Regions from separate parts of the Bradyrhizobium sp. AZCC 2176 genome, predicted to be linked through region 3. Evidence: predicted binding sites of a transcription regulator. Region 3 holds the regulator's gene; each other region holds the start of a gene.
What was found. Region 3 encodes PhoB, which activates phosphate uptake and scavenging genes when phosphate is short. Its sites were predicted from a motif close to TGTCATNNANCTGTCAT; they were not measured.

Region 1: the regulator PhoB is predicted to act here: its motif matches at 1,876-1,892, upstream of phnC (phosphonate ABC transporter ATP-binding protein).
Region 2: the regulator PhoB is predicted to act here: its motif matches at 2,520-2,536, upstream of V1288_RS02625 (alkaline phosphatase D family protein).
Region 4: the regulator PhoB is predicted to act here: its motif matches at 2,167-2,183, upstream of V1288_RS10860 (DUF2794 domain-containing protein).

The regions. Positions count from the first base shown of each region.
Region 1 covers NZ_JAZHRX010000001.1:5,007,854-5,012,421, forward strand. The annotation lists gene V1288_RS23600 (alpha-D-ribose 1-methylphosphonate 5-triphosphate diphosphatase) at 1-1,140, opposite strand, end outside; gene V1288_RS23605 (chloramphenicol acetyltransferase) at 1,137-1,802, opposite strand; gene phnC (phosphonate ABC transporter ATP-binding protein) at 2,008-2,823, shown strand; gene phnD (phosphonate ABC transporter substrate-binding protein) at 2,898-3,833, shown strand; gene phnE (phosphonate ABC transporter, permease protein PhnE) at 3,942-4,568, shown strand, end outside.
Region 2 covers NZ_JAZHRX010000001.1:597,447-602,014, reverse strand. The annotation lists gene V1288_RS02635 (indolepyruvate ferredoxin oxidoreductase family protein) at 1-1,829, shown strand, start outside; gene V1288_RS02630 (hypothetical protein) at 1,976-2,419, shown strand; gene V1288_RS02625 (alkaline phosphatase D family protein) at 2,603-4,192, shown strand; gene V1288_RS02620 (hypothetical protein) at 4,203-4,370, opposite strand.
Region 3 covers NZ_JAZHRX010000001.1:1,808,338-1,812,905, forward strand. The annotation lists gene V1288_RS08255 (aspartate aminotransferase family protein) at 1-990, opposite strand, end outside; gene V1288_RS08260 (GcrA family cell cycle regulator) at 1,495-2,004, shown strand; gene phoB (phosphate regulon transcriptional regulator PhoB) at 2,260-2,964, opposite strand; gene phoU (phosphate signaling complex protein PhoU) at 2,975-3,691, opposite strand; gene pstB (phosphate ABC transporter ATP-binding protein PstB) at 3,798-4,568, opposite strand, start outside.
Region 4 covers NZ_JAZHRX010000001.1:2,360,896-2,365,463, forward strand. The annotation lists gene V1288_RS10840 (GNAT family N-acetyltransferase) at 1-182, shown strand, start outside; gene V1288_RS10845 (hypothetical protein) at 433-705, shown strand; gene V1288_RS10850 (nucleotidyltransferase family protein) at 714-1,040, shown strand; gene V1288_RS10855 (hypothetical protein) at 1,046-1,543, shown strand; gene V1288_RS10860 (DUF2794 domain-containing protein) at 1,784-2,155, opposite strand; gene ltrA (group II intron reverse transcriptase/maturase) at 2,695-4,071, opposite strand; gene V1288_RS10870 (DUF1223 domain-containing protein) at 4,545-4,568, opposite strand, start outside.

The DNA.
Region 1 (4,568 bases), 3.2 Mb from region 3:
CGTATCGGTCAGATACACCAGACGCCCCGCAGCAACGACCGCAACGATTCGCGGCCGCAGCGGCACCGTATCATCGACGAGAACGATGTCGGCGCGCTGCCCCGCGACGAGGGTGCCACGATCGGCGAGGCCGGCAGCGCGCGCCGGCGCTGACGAGATCAATTGCCATGCCGCCGCCAGCGGTAGCACGCCGTCGGCGGCGAGACGAAACGCCGCCAGCAGCGGCGCTGGATAGTAGTAATCCGACGCCAGTACCGAACACAGGCCTTTGGCGATCATGTCGGAGGCTTTGGTCCAGCCGGTGTGGCTGCCGCCGCGCACGACATTGGGCGCGCCGAACACGATGAAGTCGCCGGCCGCGGCAGCGTCGCGGGCGGTTTCCTCGTTGACCGGAAATTCGGCGATGGCTACGCCTTGCGCACGAAAAGCCTGCCGCATGGCCGGGCTTTCGTCGTCATGCGAGAGCATCCGGACGTTCGCTGTGCGCGCCACCTCGGCCAGTCGGCCGATCGACGCCGGCACGTCGTGGCTGCGGGCCACCACACTTTGCACCAGCCGATCGAACGCCTCATTGGTGAGCCCGGTGCGCTCGACCATTCGGCCGCGCTTCTGCGGTTTGGCGAGGCTGGCGACGGTCGAGTCCATGTGGTCGTTGAAGGCGAACAGGTCGACGCGTCCTTCTGATAGCCAGTCGATGATTTCGCTTTCTGCGTCTAGATTGTTGGTTTCGTGGCGCAAATGGAAGCGGGTGTCGGCGGCGAGCTGCGGCCGCATCTGCTCGATCGCCTCGAGCAGTTTCCGCGCGTTGTCCCCGCTGCGTAAGCCAGGTTCCCACGACCAGGTCGCGGCATGATAGACGGTCGTGATGCCGTTGCTGACCGCCTGCCGGTCGCTGTCGACCAGGGCGACGTCGATTGGGAAATCGACGCCGGGGCGCGGCATCATCTGTCGCTCGAACGCATCGCCGTGCAGGTCGACAATGCCCGGCAGCACCAGCAAGCCGCCGGCATCGATGCAGGGCGAGCCATGGCTGTTGTCCGTACCCACGGCGACGAACTCGCGGCCGGCAATCCGCAACGTGGTTTCGAGGATCTCGTTGCCGAGCAGCGCCCGGCCACCTTCAATGAACAGTTCGGTCACGATGCGGCACTCTGGTTGAATTGCGGTCGGCCGGATGCGGCGGCGGATTCGTACTTCTCGAGAAAGCCTTCGACATCGAGCTTGCGGAAATCGGGCAGGGCGCGGCGAAGCGTCTCGTGGTCCCAGTCCCACCATGCGAGCTCCGCAAGCCGGCCGGCGATGGATTCGGGAAACCGCCGCTTGACCAGCCGGGCAGGGTTACCTGCAACGATCGTGTAGGCGGGGACATCCTTGGTCACGATGGCGCCGGCCGCGACCACCGCGCCGGTGCCGATCGAACGACCGGGCAGGATGACCGCGCCGTGACCGATCCAGACGTCATGGCGGATATGGATGTGATGGGCGCGCCGCCATTCAAAGATTTCGGCATCGTCGCTCTCGCCCGGAAAATAGCTGCTGGCGCGGTAAGTGAAATGCGCCTGCGAGGCGCGGTGCATCGGATGATTACCCGGGTTGATCCGCGTCATCGCCGCGATCGAGCAGAATTTCCCGATCGTGGTGTAGGTGATCTGCGCGTCGTTCACGACGTAGGAATAGTCCGCCATCGTCACCTCGAGCAGGATGGTCCGGGCGCCGACCTCGGTGTAGGCGCCGAGCTGGCAGTCGCGCACCGATGCGGTGGGGTCGACGGCCGGTTCAGTGGAAAGCATCTTGCCGGCCATCGGGAGCGTCCATCAGCAATCGAGGAAAGATCATTGGCATCCGCACGTCTTCGATGTGCTTGATGACAAGATCATGACGGACGCATGACGCCGGCCGTGGCTGTGGGCGAGGGCTGTGGACGAACACCGCACGCAGCAGCGGTGTCACACAACTGTTAGATCGAGCCGTTAGCGATGCTGCACGACTGGAACTCTGGAGCAATGCATGCTGGTGGTAGAAGGTTTGACCTGTCGGTTCGGCACCAAAGCCGCAGTGGATAATGCGTCATTTTCGATCGCGCCCGGCAGCTTCGTCGGTGTGATCGGCCGCTCCGGAGCCGGCAAGTCGACGCTGCTTCGGATGATCAATCGTCTCGCTGAGCCTTCCGAAGGACGCATCCTGTTCGAAGGCGTCGACGTGACCGCGCTGCGCGGCAAGGATTTGCGGCAGTGGCGTGCGCGCTCCGCGATGATCTTTCAACAATTTAACCTGGTCGGTCGGCTCGACGTCCTGACCAATGTGCTGATGGGGCGGTTGGCCGAAATTCCGTCCTGGCGCTCGCTGACGCAACTTTGGCCGGAAGAAGACAGAGCGCTGGCGATGTCGGCGCTGGAGCAGTTCGATATGGCTGGCATCGCCGCCCAGCGCGCCGACCAGCTTTCCGGCGGCCAGCAGCAGCGCGTCGCGATCGCGCGTGCACTGGTGCAAGAGCCCGACATCATTCTCGCCGACGAGCCGATCGCTTCGCTCGATCCCCGCAACACGCGCATCGTGATGGATGCGCTGCTGCGCATCAACAAGCATTTCGGCATTACCGTGATCTGCAACCTGCATTCGCTCGATCTGGCGCGAACCTACTGCGACCGCCTGGTCGGCATGGCGGTCGGGCGCGTGGTGTTCGATGGCGCGCCTGAGACGCTGACCGATCGCATTGCGCGCGAACTTTACGATCTCGAAGCCAACGAGGTCATGGGCATCACGCCTGCGCAAGCGCCCGGTGGCGCGACCGTTCCGGAACTGGGCACCGCTGCTGCGGCCTGAGCTTCACTTCTGTACAGGGTAGCCGTTGCAAATCTGCAATCGGCGAAGGCGTAATTACAACAAGAGGGCACACCATGATAACTCGTCGTATCTTTCTTGCCGGCGCGGCCGCGCTGGCGTTCACGGCTTCAGCTTCGGCGCAGGATTGGAAGAGTAAATATCCGGAACTGACTTTTGCTGTGGTGCCAGCCGAAAACGCTTCCGGCGTCACCGAGCGCTGGACGCCGTTCGTCGCCTATCTCTCCAAGGAACTCGGCGTGAAGGTTACGCTGCGCATTGCCAACGACTACGCCGCCGTGATCGAGGGCCAGCGGGCCGGCAACATCCATATCGCAAGCTACGGCTCGGCATCCTTTGCCCGCGCCCGCCTGACCGGCGTCAAGACCGATGCCTTCGCAAACGATATCAATGCCGACGGTTCGACCGGCTATTATTCCGTGTTCTTCGTCAAGGCGTCGAGCCCCTACAAAAATATCGATCAATTGAAGGGCAAGAACCTTGGCTTGGTTGATCCGAATTCGACGTCGGGCAACAACGTGCCGCGCTTCGAACTCGACAAGCTGGGAATCTCCGACGCCGATACCTACTTCGGCAAGGTCGTTTTCACCGGCAGCCATGAGAACGCCATGCTGGCGCTGTCGCAGGGCACCGTCGAGGTCGCCGCCAATCAGTGGACCAATGACGATGACTCCACGCTCGCCCAGATGCTGCACAAGGGCATGCTGAAGAACGCCGACGGCTCGCCGATCAAGAAGGACGATTTCCGGATCATCCACAAGTCGGCCCCGATCATCAACGGACCCTACGCCTATAATTCTGACCTTCCGGCCGATCTGAAGGCCGCCATTGCCAAGGCGTTCACCGAAGCGCCGGCCAAGGACAAGGCCGCGTTCGACCGTCTATCCGACGGCCAGAAGAAGGGCTTCAATCCGGCCACCACCAAGGACTGGGATGGCACCATCGAATTGATCAAGTTCGTCGATGCGTTGCGTAAAAAGAAGGCGTCCTGATCAATAGACTTAGACGAGCCTGGCCGGGTCCAAGTGACCCGGCCTTTTTCTGTCGAACACCGTTCTGTTTCATACCCGTTCTGTTCACACCTGGGCACAGTGATCCCGATGGCGAATGCCATATCCATCCTTCCAGACCAGCAACTTGCGGTGCTCAACGATACGTATCGCAAGGCGGTCGCGCGCAAGCGTTTAAAGGCGACTTTGGCGGCGGCGGTATTCTTCGCCGCGTTGATTGTCGCAGCGATCGGCGCGGAGGTGAATCTGCGCACGCTCTTCAGCTATTTCGGCAACTTTGTCAGCTATTTCGACCGCATCCTTACCCTGGAAGACGGCACACGGGTATGGACCAATTTCGGCGAATGGTTCTGGGGCTGGCAGAAGTGGCTCAAGATGCTCGGCGAGACCATTCTCATCAGCTACGTCGGCACCCTGAGCGGCGCGGTCCTTGGCTTTGTGCTGAATTTCTTCGCCGCGCAAAATACGTCACCTGCGCCATGGCTGCGGTTCGTCATCCGGCGTCTCCTCGAATTCGCGCGCACCGTTCCCGGCATCGTATTCGCGCTGATTTTCGTCATCGCGTTCGGTCTCGGGCCGATGGCGGGCGTACTGGCAATCGCCGTGCATTCCGCGGGCGCGCTCGGAAAGTTGTTCTCCGAGATCGTCGAGAACGCCGACATGAAACCGGTCGAGGGCGTGCGCTCGACCGGCGCAAGCTGGCTCTCCTGCATGCGC
Region 2 (4,568 bases), 1.2 Mb from region 3:
CGCACCAGGTATCAGCCGAAGGCGCCAAGCGCCTCGTTATCGTCTCCGACGATCCGGAGAAATACCCCAGCAATTCCTTCCCGTCAGGCGCAACCGTTCATCACCGCCGCGAACTTGACGCGGTGCAGAGGGAGCTGCGCGAGGTCAAGGGCCTCACGGTCCTGATCTACGACCAGACCTGTGCGGCGGAAAAGCGCCGCCGCCGCAAGCGCGGGCTCTACCCGGATCCGCCGAAGCGCGTCTTCATCAACGAGCGCGTCTGCGAAGGCTGCGGCGATTGCTCTTCTGTCTCCAACTGCGTCTCGGTGCAGCCGCTGGAGACCGAATTCGGCCGCAAGCGGCGGATCGACCAGTCGAACTGCAACAAGGACTTTTCCTGCATCGAGGGCTTTTGCCCGAGTTTTGTTACCGTGCATGGCGGCAGACTGAGGAAGGCCGATCGCACCGCGGCCGATCCGTCCGCGCTGTTCGCCGATCTGCCGCTGCCGGCCACGCCTGCGCTCGATGGCGCCTACAACATCCTCGTCACCGGGATCGGCGGCACCGGCGTCATCACCATCGGCGCGCTGCTCGGCATGGCCGCCCATGTCGAGGGCCTGGCGTGCTCGACGCTCGACTTCACGGGGCTTTCGCAGAAGAACGGCGCGGTCATGAGTCACGTCCGTATCGCGCCGAAGGCGGACGACCTCGCCACCGTCCGCATCGCGCCCGGCGGCGCCAACCTCATTCTGGGCTGCGACATCGTGGTCGCCACCAGCGTCCCGGCATTGAGCCGGGCCGAGCGCGGCGTGACACGGGCAATCGTCAACGCCGACCTGCTGCCGACCGCGAGCTTCGTCATCAATCCCGACATCGATTTCGAGGCCGGGACGATGCGGGAGTCGCTCAATGAAGCCGTCAGCGGCTCCGATCTCGACATTCTGGACGCGACCGGGCTTGCCACCGCGCTGATGGGCGACAGCATCGCCACCAACGCCTTCATGCTCGGTTTCGCATTTCAGCGCGGCGCGATTCCGCTTTCGCTGGAGGCGATCATGAAGGCGATCGACCTCAATGGTGCGGCGATCGAGATGAACAAGCTGGCGTTCTCCTGGGGCCGGCTCGCCGCGCACGACCTGCAGCGCGTCGTCAGCGCGGCGCGCTTCAAGAGTTCGGGCGCGGCGCCGGTAAAGCGCACTCTCGACGAGAGCATCGCGTTCCGCGCCAAATTCCTGACCGAGTATCAGAACGAGGCCTATTCGAAGCGCTACCTGGCGGAAGTCGATCGCGTTCGCGCGGCCGAGGCAAAAGGCTCGCCCGGTTCGCATGACCTCACCGAGGCCTTTGCCAAGGGCCTGTTCAAGTTGATGGCCTACAAGGATGAGTATGAAGTCGCCAGGCTTTACTCGGACGGCGAGTTTACCAGGGCGCTGAAGGAACAGTTCGACGGCGACACTGGCGTCAAGGTCAGCCTAGCGCCGCCGCTGCTGGCGTCGCGCGACAAGGTGACCGGGCACTTGCGCAAGCGCGAGTTCGGCGCGTGGATCTTCCGCGCCTTCGAACTCCTGACCCGGTTCAAGTTCCTGCGCGGAACCGCACTCGATCCGTTCGGCTACACGGCCGAACGGCGGATGGAGCGCGCATTGCCCGACGAGTATTCCGCGATGATCTTCCGCCATCTCGACAAGGCGAAGCCGCATGATTGGCCGCGTCTCGTGGCGCTGGCGAAGTCCGCGGAACTCGTTCGCGGCTACGGCCACGTCAAGGAAGCCAATGTCGCGAAGTTCCGCGGAGAGTGCGCGCGGCTGGAAGCCGCGATCGGCCAGCCGGTGGCGCAGGCAGCCGAGTAGGGGCCGTTAATCCGGCACGTGAACTTTTTCGCGGCCCGGATCATATTCACCGGTAACCCTGCGGGCGGGAACGGCTGGAATTGTCCGGCCCGCTCCCTACATGATGGCGGTTCATACAGTCTTTGGTTGATTTCAGGAGGCCTGTGATGGTCCTGAAAAGCGCTATTGCGGCAGCACTTTGCACGGGCTTGCTGATGTCAGGCAGCGCGACGCTGGCGGACGAGTACCGCGCCGGCGAGCTCTTCGGTCTGGATCCTTCCCGAGCGTTGCTCTCGCCGAAGCGGCTCGGCCCGGAGACGCATTTCGCCCCGGTCCGGGTCGAGGCCAGAAATGATGCCCGGCCGGTGAAGACGGAGCGCGTGGTTGTGCCGAAGGCGGCCGCGCCCAAGACTCAGCCCAAGACTCACGTCGCGCATGCGCGCGTTGAGAAGCCGACTCGCGTGGCGCATGAGCGCGTCGCGAAACCGCGCGGCGCGGCCCGCGCCAAACTGGCGCGCCGCCATACCAATCCGCTCGACGCGCAGGCGCGCGATACGCGCATCCAGACCTGGCCGTGCAAGTCCGGCGGCATCTGCGACTGGCAGCGGTAGTGTTGCTTCGTCGCTCGATGGGTAGAGCGAAGCGAAACCCATCATGCCTCTGTCCGGGGATTGATGGGTATCGCTGCGCTCCACCCATTCCACGATTCCACGTCATCCACCTGTCGTAAAACCTTCGGCCCACATTCAAATTGCTCAGGCACACCTTCGTCGTGATTCGACGAGGGTGCTTCGATGCAGATTGCGATACGCGCGGGACAAATCTTGAACCGGCGTCAATTGCTGGTCCGCTCCGCGGCAACATGCGCCATCGCCGGTCTCGGCAATCTCGCCAGACCTTACCTCAGCCGCGCCGCGGACCGGCCGCTCATCACCAGCGGCATTCAATCGGGCGACGTCTCGGCCGATTCCGCTGTGATCTGGGCCCGCGCCGATCGCCGGGCGCGGATGCAGGTCGAATGTTCGACGGTGGAGAGCTTCAAGACCGTCATTTGCAAGGTAACCGCCGACGCATTGCCGGACAGCGACTTCGTCTCGAAAGTTCTGGTCGATGGCCTGCCGGCAGGGCAGGACATTTTCTATCGCGTGCGCTTCGACGATATCAGCGGGAGCGGCATCGAAGGCGAGACGCAGCTTGGGCATTTCCGGACCGCGCCCGCGGCGCGAAGCTCGGTGTCGTTCGCCTGGTCGGGCGATACGACGGGGCAGGGCTGGGGCATCGACGAAAACCGTGGCGGGATGCGGACTTACCGCACTATGCTCGACAACCGTCCGGACTTCTTCATCCATTCCGGTGACCACATCTATGCGGATTGCCCGGTGGAGCGGGAGTTGAAGCTGCCCGGTGGCGCGGTCTGGCGGAATGTCCTCACCGAGGAAAAATCCGTCGTCGCCCAAACCCTCGCCGAGTTCCGCGGCAACTACAAATACAACTGGCTCGACCAAAACTTTCGCGCCTTCCATGCTGCCGTTCCCTTGTTCGCGCAATGGGACGATCATGAGGTCACCAACGACTGGGCGCCGATCGGAACGGCCGACGAAACCGGCTATGCCGAGGACGGCAGCTCGCTTCTCGTGGCGCGGGCGCGCCGCGCGTTCCATGAATTCATGCCGATGCGCGCCGTGCCCGCGCAGGCGGATGGCCGCATCTATCGGAAGATCGCCTACGGCCCGCTGCTCGACGTCTTCATGGTGGATATGCGCAGCTACCGCGATTCCACCTTCAACAAGCGCGACGACCGCAGCGACACCTGTATCTTTGGTGCAGCGCAACTGGCCTGGCTGAAGCGCGAGCTGGTGGCTTCCGACGCAACCTGGAAAGTAATCGCCGCGGACATGCCGATCGGCCTGGTCAGCGAGGACGCCATCGCGCTCGGCGATGGTCCGCCGGAGCGGCGCGAACACGAGATCGCCGATCTGCTGTCGTTCATGAAGCGCGCCGGCATCCGCAACACGGTGTGGCTGACCGCCGACATGCATTACACGGCGGCACATCATTACGATCCGAACCGCGCGGCGTTCCAGGATTTCGAACCGTTCTGGGAATTCGTCTCCGGTCCGCTGCATGCGGGCACCTGGGCGCCGGCGCCGCTCGACAATACATTCGGGCCGAAAGCGATATTCCAGAAGGGCTGCAGCGCGCAGCAGGGCGAGAATCTCGCCCCGTGTTTCGGCCTGCAGTTTTTCGGCCTCGTCGATATCGACGGCAAGACCGAAGTGATGACCGTGACGCTGAAGGACGTCGACAACCGCGACCTGTGGTCTGTCGATATCGAACCCCGCCTGGATGCGCGGCCCGGTCAGATCATGGCGCAGCACATCTGAGGCGGTTGCCTCAGGGCGCTACCAGCAGATAGCCGCCGACCACCATCAGCGTGGAGAGCGCGAAGACCACGCCGAGCACGGCGGCGATGATCGCGGGCAGTTCATGGGTGTCCAGCCATTGTCGCAGCGCCCTTACCATCGCACCCCTGACCTGATCCTGATTGCCTGTGCCTTGCATAGCGCGCGATCTCAATAGCGGGCAATTTCGCTCAGTGAAACAGCCGGCTCATGCGCCTTTCGTCGTGCATCGGGCGCGCCCGGTCAGAAGCGAGCACGCCAGCCGCGGCCTTGCCGAAGGACCTGCGTTGTGCAAATCCCGGCGCCGAGCCGGTTTCGCGGGGTAATTCTTTTCCGTCCGCCGGAATTCGGGTTTTCG
Region 3 (4,568 bases):
ACCGCGCACTTCCGAAAGCACGGCGGGATAGCGATCGACCACGGAAGCCAGTTTCTGTTTCAACAGCAGCGACATCTTCTGTACGTGGTCGAAGAAGCCGGGCTTCAGCATCACGTCGAGCACAGCGTTGGCGGAAGCGATCGCCAGCGGATTGCCGCCGAAGGTCGAGCCGTGCGAGCCGGGCGTCATGCCGGAAGCAGCTTCCGCGGTCGCCAGCACCGCGCCGATCGGAAAACCGCCGCCGAGCGCCTTTGCCAGCGACATCACATCCGGCGTCACGCCGACGCGCTTGTAGGCGAAGAGATCGCCGGTGCGGCCCATGCCGGTCTGCACCTCGTCGAACGCCAGCAACAGGCCATGCTCGTCGCAGAGCTGGCGCAGCGCCTTGAAGAAAGATTGCGGCGCGGAGCGCACACCGCCCTCGCCCTGCACCGGCTCGATCAGGATGCCCGCGGTGTGCGGCCCGATCGCTTTCTTCACCGCTTCGAGATCGCCATGCGGCACCTGGTCAAAACCGTCCATCGGCGGCCCAAAGCCTTCGAGATATTTGGCGGAGCCGGTCGCGGCGAGCGTGCCGAGTGTGCGGCCGTGGAACGCGCCCTCGAAGGTGATGAGCCGATAGCGTTCGGGATGTCCCTTGGAGAATTGATAGCGGCGCACGACCTTGATCACGCCTTCCATCGCTTCCGCACCCGAATTGCAGAAGAACACAAGGTCGGCAAAGCTCTGCTCACAGAGCCGCGCGGCGAGCTTCTCGCCATCCGGGCTCCTGAACAGGTTCGACATGTGCCAGAGCTTTGTCGACTGTTCCTGCAGCGCCTTGATCAGATGCGGATGGCAGTGACCCAGCGCATTGACCGCGACGCCCGAGGTGAAGTCGAGATAGCGCTCGCCATTGGTTGCCGTAAGCCAGCAGCCTTCGCCGCTTTCGAAGCCGAGATCGACCCTGGCGAAGACGGGGAGCAGATGCGACGTGGCGCTATTGGTCATGGCAATTCACTGAAGGTTTGAGACCTGCTTTTGAACCTGCCGCGGAGCACACGCGTGCATTGGCGCGAAGGCGGCAACAGCCGGTCTTGCGAAAACGAAACGTGCCGCCTCTTAAGGGCGGCACGGGAGAGGTATTCTATGTGGGCGGGGGGCGCTGTCAACACACCACGAAGCTGCCTTTCCTGCACCGCAAGATAAGGAAATCCGTACGATTGCGGTGTGGTGGAAAACACGCAGTGCAATGCCTAGATGTCGGAACATGTGGACGCGCAGGCCCGGACTCTTGCGCCCGAGTCCCGCCATATTGTAGCTTTTGGGCCGTCGGGTACGACATCTCGTGCGGCAGTTCTGATCCCTGGAGTCCATTTTGTACGGCGTAAACGTTCGGGCGCGGTTTTCGCGCCCGGCGAGGGCTAAGGGATTCTGACCGCAGGGATTTTTGAGACGAATGACGTCGCCAGCGCTGCCCCTGATTGGCCGGCGCGATGCGAAGGGAAGAATACGATGACGGTATTGACCTGGTCAGACGATCGCGTCGAGCAGCTTAAGAAGCTCTGGGAAGCCGGATTATCGGCGAGCCAGATCGCGGCGGAACTCGGAAATGTGACGCGAAACGCCGTGATCGGCAAAGTGCACCGGCTGGGCCTGTCCGGCCGTGCCAAGAGCCCCTCCTCGGCCGCCCCGCGGCAGCGCAAGGCACGCCCGGCCCAGCAGATGATGCGGGTGTCGCGGCCGGTCTCGCGCGGCAACACCGCGCTCGCGCACGCCTTCGAGGTCGAGATGGAGCCTGATCCGATCGCCTTCGACAATGTGGTGCCGATGAGCCAGCGGCTGTCGCTGCTCGAACTGAACGAGGCGACCTGCCACTGGCCGGTCGGCGATCCCTCGAGCCCGGAATTCTTCTTCTGCGGCGGCAAGGCGCTTTCGGGACTGCCCTACTGCGCGCATCACTCGCGGATTGCGTATCAGCCGGCTGCCGACCGGCGGAGGCAGCAGCCGAAGCCGACAAGGTAAGCCACGGTTTGTCGTAGATCCTATGGGGTGGCAGGTGGTCAGGGGGTAAGTTGAGTTTGCGACCACCCACTCACCCAGAGGATCTACGAACTAAATCGTTCGTCGTCCCTGCGAACCGCAGGGACCCATAACCACGGATGTCAGTGGTTATGCTTCGCTGGAGCTCCAGCGCGTTTCAACAATCGAGATTTGTGGTTATGGGTCCCCGCGTTCGCGGGGACGACGCCGGAGTTTGCTGAGACAACCAGCAGAGCGTTACGGCTCCACCTTCGCAAACCGGTCGTCCAGTGCATAACCCGCGCCGCGCACAGTGCGGATGGGATCCTGTTCTCGGCCCGGATTGAGCAGCTTGCGCAGGCGGCCGATATGGACGTCGACGGTGCGCTCGTCGATATAGATGTCGCGGCCCCAGACGCTGTCGAGCAACTGCTCGCGGCTGAAGACGCGGCCGGGATGTTCGAGGAAAAATTCCAATAGCCGATACTCGGTCGGGCCGAGATCGATCTGGCGGCCGGAACGCGCAACGCGCCTTTTCTCACGATCCAGTTCGATATCGCCATAGGTCAGCACCGTGGCGAGCCGCTCGGGGCTTGCCCGCCGCAACAGGCCCTTCACCCGCGCCAAAAGCTCCGGCACCGAGAACGGCTTGACGATGTAATCGTCGGCGCCGGTCGCCAGCCCCCGCACCCGCTCGCTCTCCTCGCCGCGTGCCGTGAGCATGATGATCGGCAACTGCTTGGTCTCCGGCCGGGCGCGCAGTCGGCGGCACAGCTCGATGCCGGACAGTCCCGGCAGCATCCAGTCGAGCACGACGAGATCGGGCACGCGCTCCTTCAGCCGCGTATCCGCATCGTCGCCGCGGGCGACGGTTTCGACATCATAACCTTCTGCGTCGAGGTTGTAGCGCAACAGCGTGGTCAGCGCTTCCTCGTCCTCGACCACCATAATGCGCGCGCTCATTCTGCTTTCCTCAAGTATTAGGCAGGGTCGTGGCGAACGTCGTCATGTCGCCCTTCGGGCGCTTGTCGAGCATCTGCTGTCCCTCGATCATGTAGAACACGGTTTCGGCGATGTTGGTGGCGTGGTCGCCGATCCGCTCGATGTTCTTGGCGCAGAACATCAAATGAATACAGAACGAGATGTTGCGCGGATCCTCCATCATATAGGTCAGGAGCTCGCGGAACAGCGAGGTGCAGATGGCGTCGACTTCCTCGTCGCCCTTCCACACCGCCATCGCCGCCGGCAGATCGTGCGCCGCATAGGCGTCCAGCACCGACTTGACCTGCGACAGCACCAGATCGGTCATGTGTTCCAGGCCGCGCATCAGCTTGAGCGGCTGGAAATCGTTCTCCAGCGCCGCGACCCGCTTGCCCATGTTCTTGGCGAGGTCGCCGATCCGCTCCAGATCGGTGGCGACCCGCATGGCGCCGACGATTTCGCGCAGGTCGATCGCCATCGGCTGGCGCCGCGCAATCGTCAGCACCGCGCGCTCCTCGATCAGATGCTGCAGCCGGTCGATCTCGACGTCGGCTGCGACGACGCGCTTGCCGAGGGCGACGTCGCGGCGGACCAGCGCGTCGACGGATTCGGTGATCATGCGTTCAGACAGGCCACCCATCTCGGCGACGAGACGGGTCAGTTCCTGAAGGTCGCTGTCGAACGCCTTGGCGGTGTGCTCGGATGCCATCTCTTATCTCCTCAAATCATGGTCCGATTCTAATCGGATCATGATTTTATTTCCTCGTTTGAGCATGATCTCTTCGGAAAACCGGTTCCCACTTTTCCGGATCATGCTAGCCAAACCGGCCGGTGATGTAGTCCTGGGTGCGTCGATCGCTCGGCGAGGTGAAAATCTTGTTGGTGTCGTCGAACTCGATCAGCTCGCCGAGATACATGAAGGCGGTCTTGTCGGAGACGCGCGCCGCCTGCTGCATGTTATGGGTGACGATGGCGATGGTGTAGTCCTCCGCCAGCTCCTGGATCAGTTCCTCGATCTTGGCGGTCGAGATCGGGTCGAGCGCCGAACAGGGCTCGTCGAACAGGATCACCTCGGGCCGCACCGCGACGGTGCGGGCGATGCAGAGCCGCTGCTGCTGGCCGCCGGACAGCGACAGGCCCGAGGCATTCAGCTTGTCCTTGACCTCGTTCCACAGCGCGCCGCCGCGCAGCGCCTTTTCGACGCGGCCGTCCATCTCGGACTTGGAGATCTTTTCATACAGGCGGATGCCGAAGGCGATGTTTTCATAGATCGTCATCGGGAACGGCGTCGGCTTCTGGAACACCATGCCGACGCGGGCGCGCAGCAGATTGAGGTCGAGCTTGGGGTCGAGGATGTTGGTCTGGTCGAGCATCAACTGGCCGGTCGCCTTCTGGCCGGGATAGAGGTCGTACATCCGGTTGAAGATCCGCAGCAGGGTCGACTTGCCGCAGCCGGACGGGCCGATGAAGGCGGTGACGCGGTGGGTGCCGAGCGTCAGGTTGATGTTCTTCAGCGCATGGTGCTCGCCATAGTAAAAGTTCAGGCCGCGGGCGGTCACCTTGGGCGCGGCCTCGGGCAGCGCCAC
Region 4 (4,568 bases), 550 kb from region 3:
GGCAGATGATCGCCGTGATCGGCGATTCCGCCAATGCCGGTTCGATCGGGGTTCACGCCAAGACTGGCTTCCAGATGATCGGAACCCATCCGAGCGTCGGCTTCAAATTCGGACGCTGGCTGGACACGGTCATGATGCAGCGTGCGCTCGGCGAAGGCAGCACGACGGTCCCCACTTCGTAGTCTGGATAAGGCATAGCGCCTCTTGACGGTACACCGCAGGGCCCAGACTCAAAATCGCGAAAACAACCCCATGCAAAGTAGCGTCGTAGATGGGGTAACGGCCCCCCGGATGGAGCGAGCATTCGCCGTCCGACTAGCCGGGACGGGCCTACGCGGTCCGATCCAGCTCGAAAGCCGGGGATAGTTTCGCTCGCCGGTTGCTCGCCACTTGCGCCACCCCTTAAATGCGGCAGGCATCGGGGGCTTCAGCATGAGCGACGAGCACTGGATGATCTTTGTCATCATCGGCGTGCTGACGGCGATGATCATGGCTCGCCTGGACCGCTTGGGAAAGCAGATCGAGGCCGTGTCGGTAATGATCCGCTCCGACCTTGCGCGCAGCGGCGAGCAGCGCGACGAAATTATTCAGGAATGGAAGGACAACAAGCAGCAGGCGGCAAAAGATGCGCGGCAGTTCTGGGCCTTCTGGGGCATCGTCGGCGCGGCTGCGCTGGGCTGGTACCTCTTCGCGCACTATCGGTGATCATTGCGATGGATATGCAGGATGAATGGCTGCGCGACCTTCGCTCGTGGGCAAGCAACAACGGCAGCGTTCGCGAACTTTGGCTGTTCGGCAGCCGCGCCACCGGGCAGTCAAGACCAGGTAGCGATGTCGATCTTGCCCTTGCGCTGATGCCCGCGACGGACGGGACCGACTGGGCGCTGGGAAACTTTTTCGCGCTTGACGGCAACTGGAGACGGGAACTTGAAGCAATTGTGGGGCACCACGTCAGCCTTGAAGCCATTGTGCCAAACACTCCCGAGGATGAAGCGGTGCGGCGCTGCGGCACCCTTCTTTGGTCAGCAGATGCTGGTTGACGGCGATGGAAGATGAGAACGATGACCTCGCCGAATTGGTCGAATATTTTCACGCCCAAAACCTTGCTCTCGCGACCCACGAGGCTGGCCATGCTGTCGTCGCGCGCGCGCTCGGCGCGGATGTCGCATTCGTCGAGATCGACTTGGCGACCGGCAACGGCGGATCGAATAGCCGCACCTTCGACGATGACACCAAGAATATCGCGGTCTGCGTTGCGGGCTGCAGGGCCGAGCACGCTTTCAGCGCGCCTTCGCCGCGATCGACGAAGATGGGCGACTTCAGAGCGATGCGGAAGTTTCTGGCGCGCATCCCCGAGGCCCAGCGCCGCACGGCGCGCACGGAGGGCTACCGGCTGGCCGATGAGGCCCTGAGAGCGAACGCGGACGTTGTGCGCAGGATCGCCGACGCGTTGCTGACGCGGCGGTTCAGCGGCGCGGATGCCATGGCGCGCCTCGAAGGCGCGGAGCTGGCGGCGCTGCTTGCAGGCGCTGGTCCGCCTTAGCCCTGCCACCGCCCGCTTTCATGGGGGATAGGTCGGGGACAGCCCGCTCTCAGGCAAAATATATTATATAATTCAAAGCCGTAACCCGGATGGAGCGACGCGCAATCCGGGATGGTCTCGCAAGCGGGTGTAGTCTTCCCAGACTTCGCGGAGCCTGTCATCACTGCGCGAGCGCAATTGCGCTCGTCGTCGGGCGCGCATTCGCGCGACCCGTTGGCTCCTCCGGGCTACGGGATCCGGCTAAACCAGCGCCAGCTTGCGGTCGATCACCAGCAGCACGCGCTCGAGTTCGTGGCCGCGGCGCAGGATCAGGCCGGTCGCCGAGATCACGCTGTACATGCCCTGCTTGCGCGCGAGCCGCGGATCCTTCTCGATCCGGTAAATCGGGACTTCGGAGGCGCGGCGGAACACCGAAAACACCGCACGGTCCTTCAGAAAGTCGATAGCGTAGTCGCGCCATTCGCCGTCGGCGACCATGCGGCCATACAGATTGAGGATGCGGTTGAGTTCGAGACGATTGAACGTGACACGATTTGGCAGCGGGACTGCAGTGGCGGGGCGCGCCACTGCGCGGCTTTCGCTTGGTTCGGTATCCTCCGATATCGAGCTCATGGAGCGCCTCCTGTCATGCGATTGATATGATCGCGCTAACCGCAGGACGCCGCAAGGGGTGCAAATACGAAGGAAACCGCGCTGGAACCACCGACATCAACGGAAACATCGATTCACGGGATCGTTAGCGGAATCTTATTGCTGCCCCACTTCCGCCAACCGCCCGCCCCGCTAGGTTGCGACAAGAAAATCCTGCGTTGGCCCGGTCCTTTCGGTTCCGGATTCCTCAGCCCCCAGCCCCCCGGGGCCGTCGGGATCGGGCCTGTTCGCAGAGGGAGTTAATCCCGATACTGGGCCAACGAAAGTTGGTCCTTTTTCGTTTGCGGTAGCGGCTCCAGCGACATCAGCCGCCGTTCCAGGCCGCGTGAAACACGAGCACTGACGTGCAACCACCGCTCATCAAAAATATGACTGGCTGATCAGCGCCGCATTCGTAGACGGGGTAACGGGCCCGGATGGATCGGGATAGGGGGGAGCCTCTCGGCTCCTCCCCTCCCACACCACCGTACGTACGGGTCCGTATACGGCGGTTCGGTGGATTATGCATGTCGTAGTTCTGTGATGGAAGTCAGGCCGAGTGAACCGAAGAAAGCAATTGGCATTGCAGTGGTGAGCGCGGGGCTGCTTGCGAGCCGCCAAGGGCCACGCGGGCTTCCGGCGGTTCGCGCCGCCAGGTCCCGGCCGACGCCGCAGCGTCGCAGCTCGGCAAAGCGAGCAGGTCCACACTTCCATTGCTTCCAGGCGATGGCGCGCAACCGCCGCCTGATCCATTCCTCAAGCGCGCGCAACACCGACGGGGTTTGGCAGAAGCCGAAGTAACCCCGCCACCCGATGAGGTAGACCGACAGCTCCTTGACGATCTGCGCAAGGCTTCGTCCACGCGTGCGCCGCGTCAGCTCCCGAATTCTCGCCTTGAAGCGGGCGATGGCCTGCGGCGCAACGCGCCGTCGCGGCTTTCGTCCACTCGTGTAGCTGAAGCCCAGGAACTTGCGAACGCTCGGTTTGGCAACCGCACTCTTGGCTTTGTTGACCTTGAGCTTGAGGCGCTTCTCGATGAACCGCTCGATCCCGGCCAGCACCCGCTCGCCCGCCTTCTGACTGCGCACATAGATGTTGCAATCGTCGGCGTAGCGCACGAAGCGATGGCCGCGTTTCTCCAGTTCCTTGTCCAGCACATCCAGCATCAGGTTCGACAACAGCGGCGAGAGCGGCCCACCCTGCGGCGTGCCTTCCTCCGTCGGGCTGACAAGGCCTCCTTCCATCGCACCCGCGGTCAGAAAGCCGCGGATCAGCTTCAGGATGCGTTTGTCGGCAACCCGCTTGGCAACAAGCCCCATCAGGATATCGTGGTTGACCCGGTCGAAGAACTTCTCCAGGTCGATGTCCACGACGATGGCGTGTCCGGACGCAATATACGTCTGCGCCCGCTCTACCGCCTGATGCGCCGAGCGCTTCGGCCGGAAGCCGAAGCTCGTCTCGGAGAACGTTCCGTCCCAGTCGGCTTGCAGCACCTGCATCACCGCCTGCTGGATAAAGCGGTCGAGCACCGTCGGAATGCCGAGCAGCCGCATGCCACCCGACGGCTTCGGTATCTCGACGCGCCACACCGGCTGCGGCTTGTAGATGCCTTCAAGCAACTGGACCCGAACCGTAGGCCAGTGCTCCTTCAGGTAGGCCGACAAGTCATCGACATTCATACCGTCAATGCCTGCCGTACCTTTGTTGCGCTTCACTCGCGCCAACGCTTTCTTCAGGTTCTCACGCTCAACCACGTCTTCCATCGACGGTCCCGCAACCGCCGGGCGTTCGGGACAGGCTCTCGCCGGGCGCGCTTCGGGCTCTCGGGCGGCGGCGCTTCGGGCTTCACCCTCCGCTCCGGTGCCCAAGTTCAGCTCGACCTGGTTCTTCTGCCGCATGGCTCGCACGAGATCGCCGCTCTACTAACCGCTTCCACCGTTCAGGCCTTCGGCGGCGCGCTGCCGCCTACTACGCCCTCTGCTGACTTCTGCGCTGCGGTCAGGCCGCCTTGCGGCGGCCTCAGTCCCAAAGCTGGGACGCAGCGCAGACCTCCCGAGGTAAGACCGACCGCCTTCACCGCACGCCCGCCGGATCTACCACCCCGACCTTTGATGACCATGGACTTCGCGATTGGCTGCTCGCTCGTCCGGCCGGGCAGGCCTCGTTATCCGGTGTTTGTCCATCGGGCCGCGGCTTTGCTCCACGCTTTCTTCAGACCCCACCTCGCGGTGACGCCCTTGCGCTTCGCTAGTCCTTCGCCGTCATCAGGCTAGACAGAGGACTTCCACCTCCAAGCTGTCGTTCATACTCGGCACACAGCCAACGGGTCGCGCAAATGCGCGCCTGACGGCGAGCGCAAGTGCTAATCAGCTCAGTGGAGCGCGGTGAAGGCAGC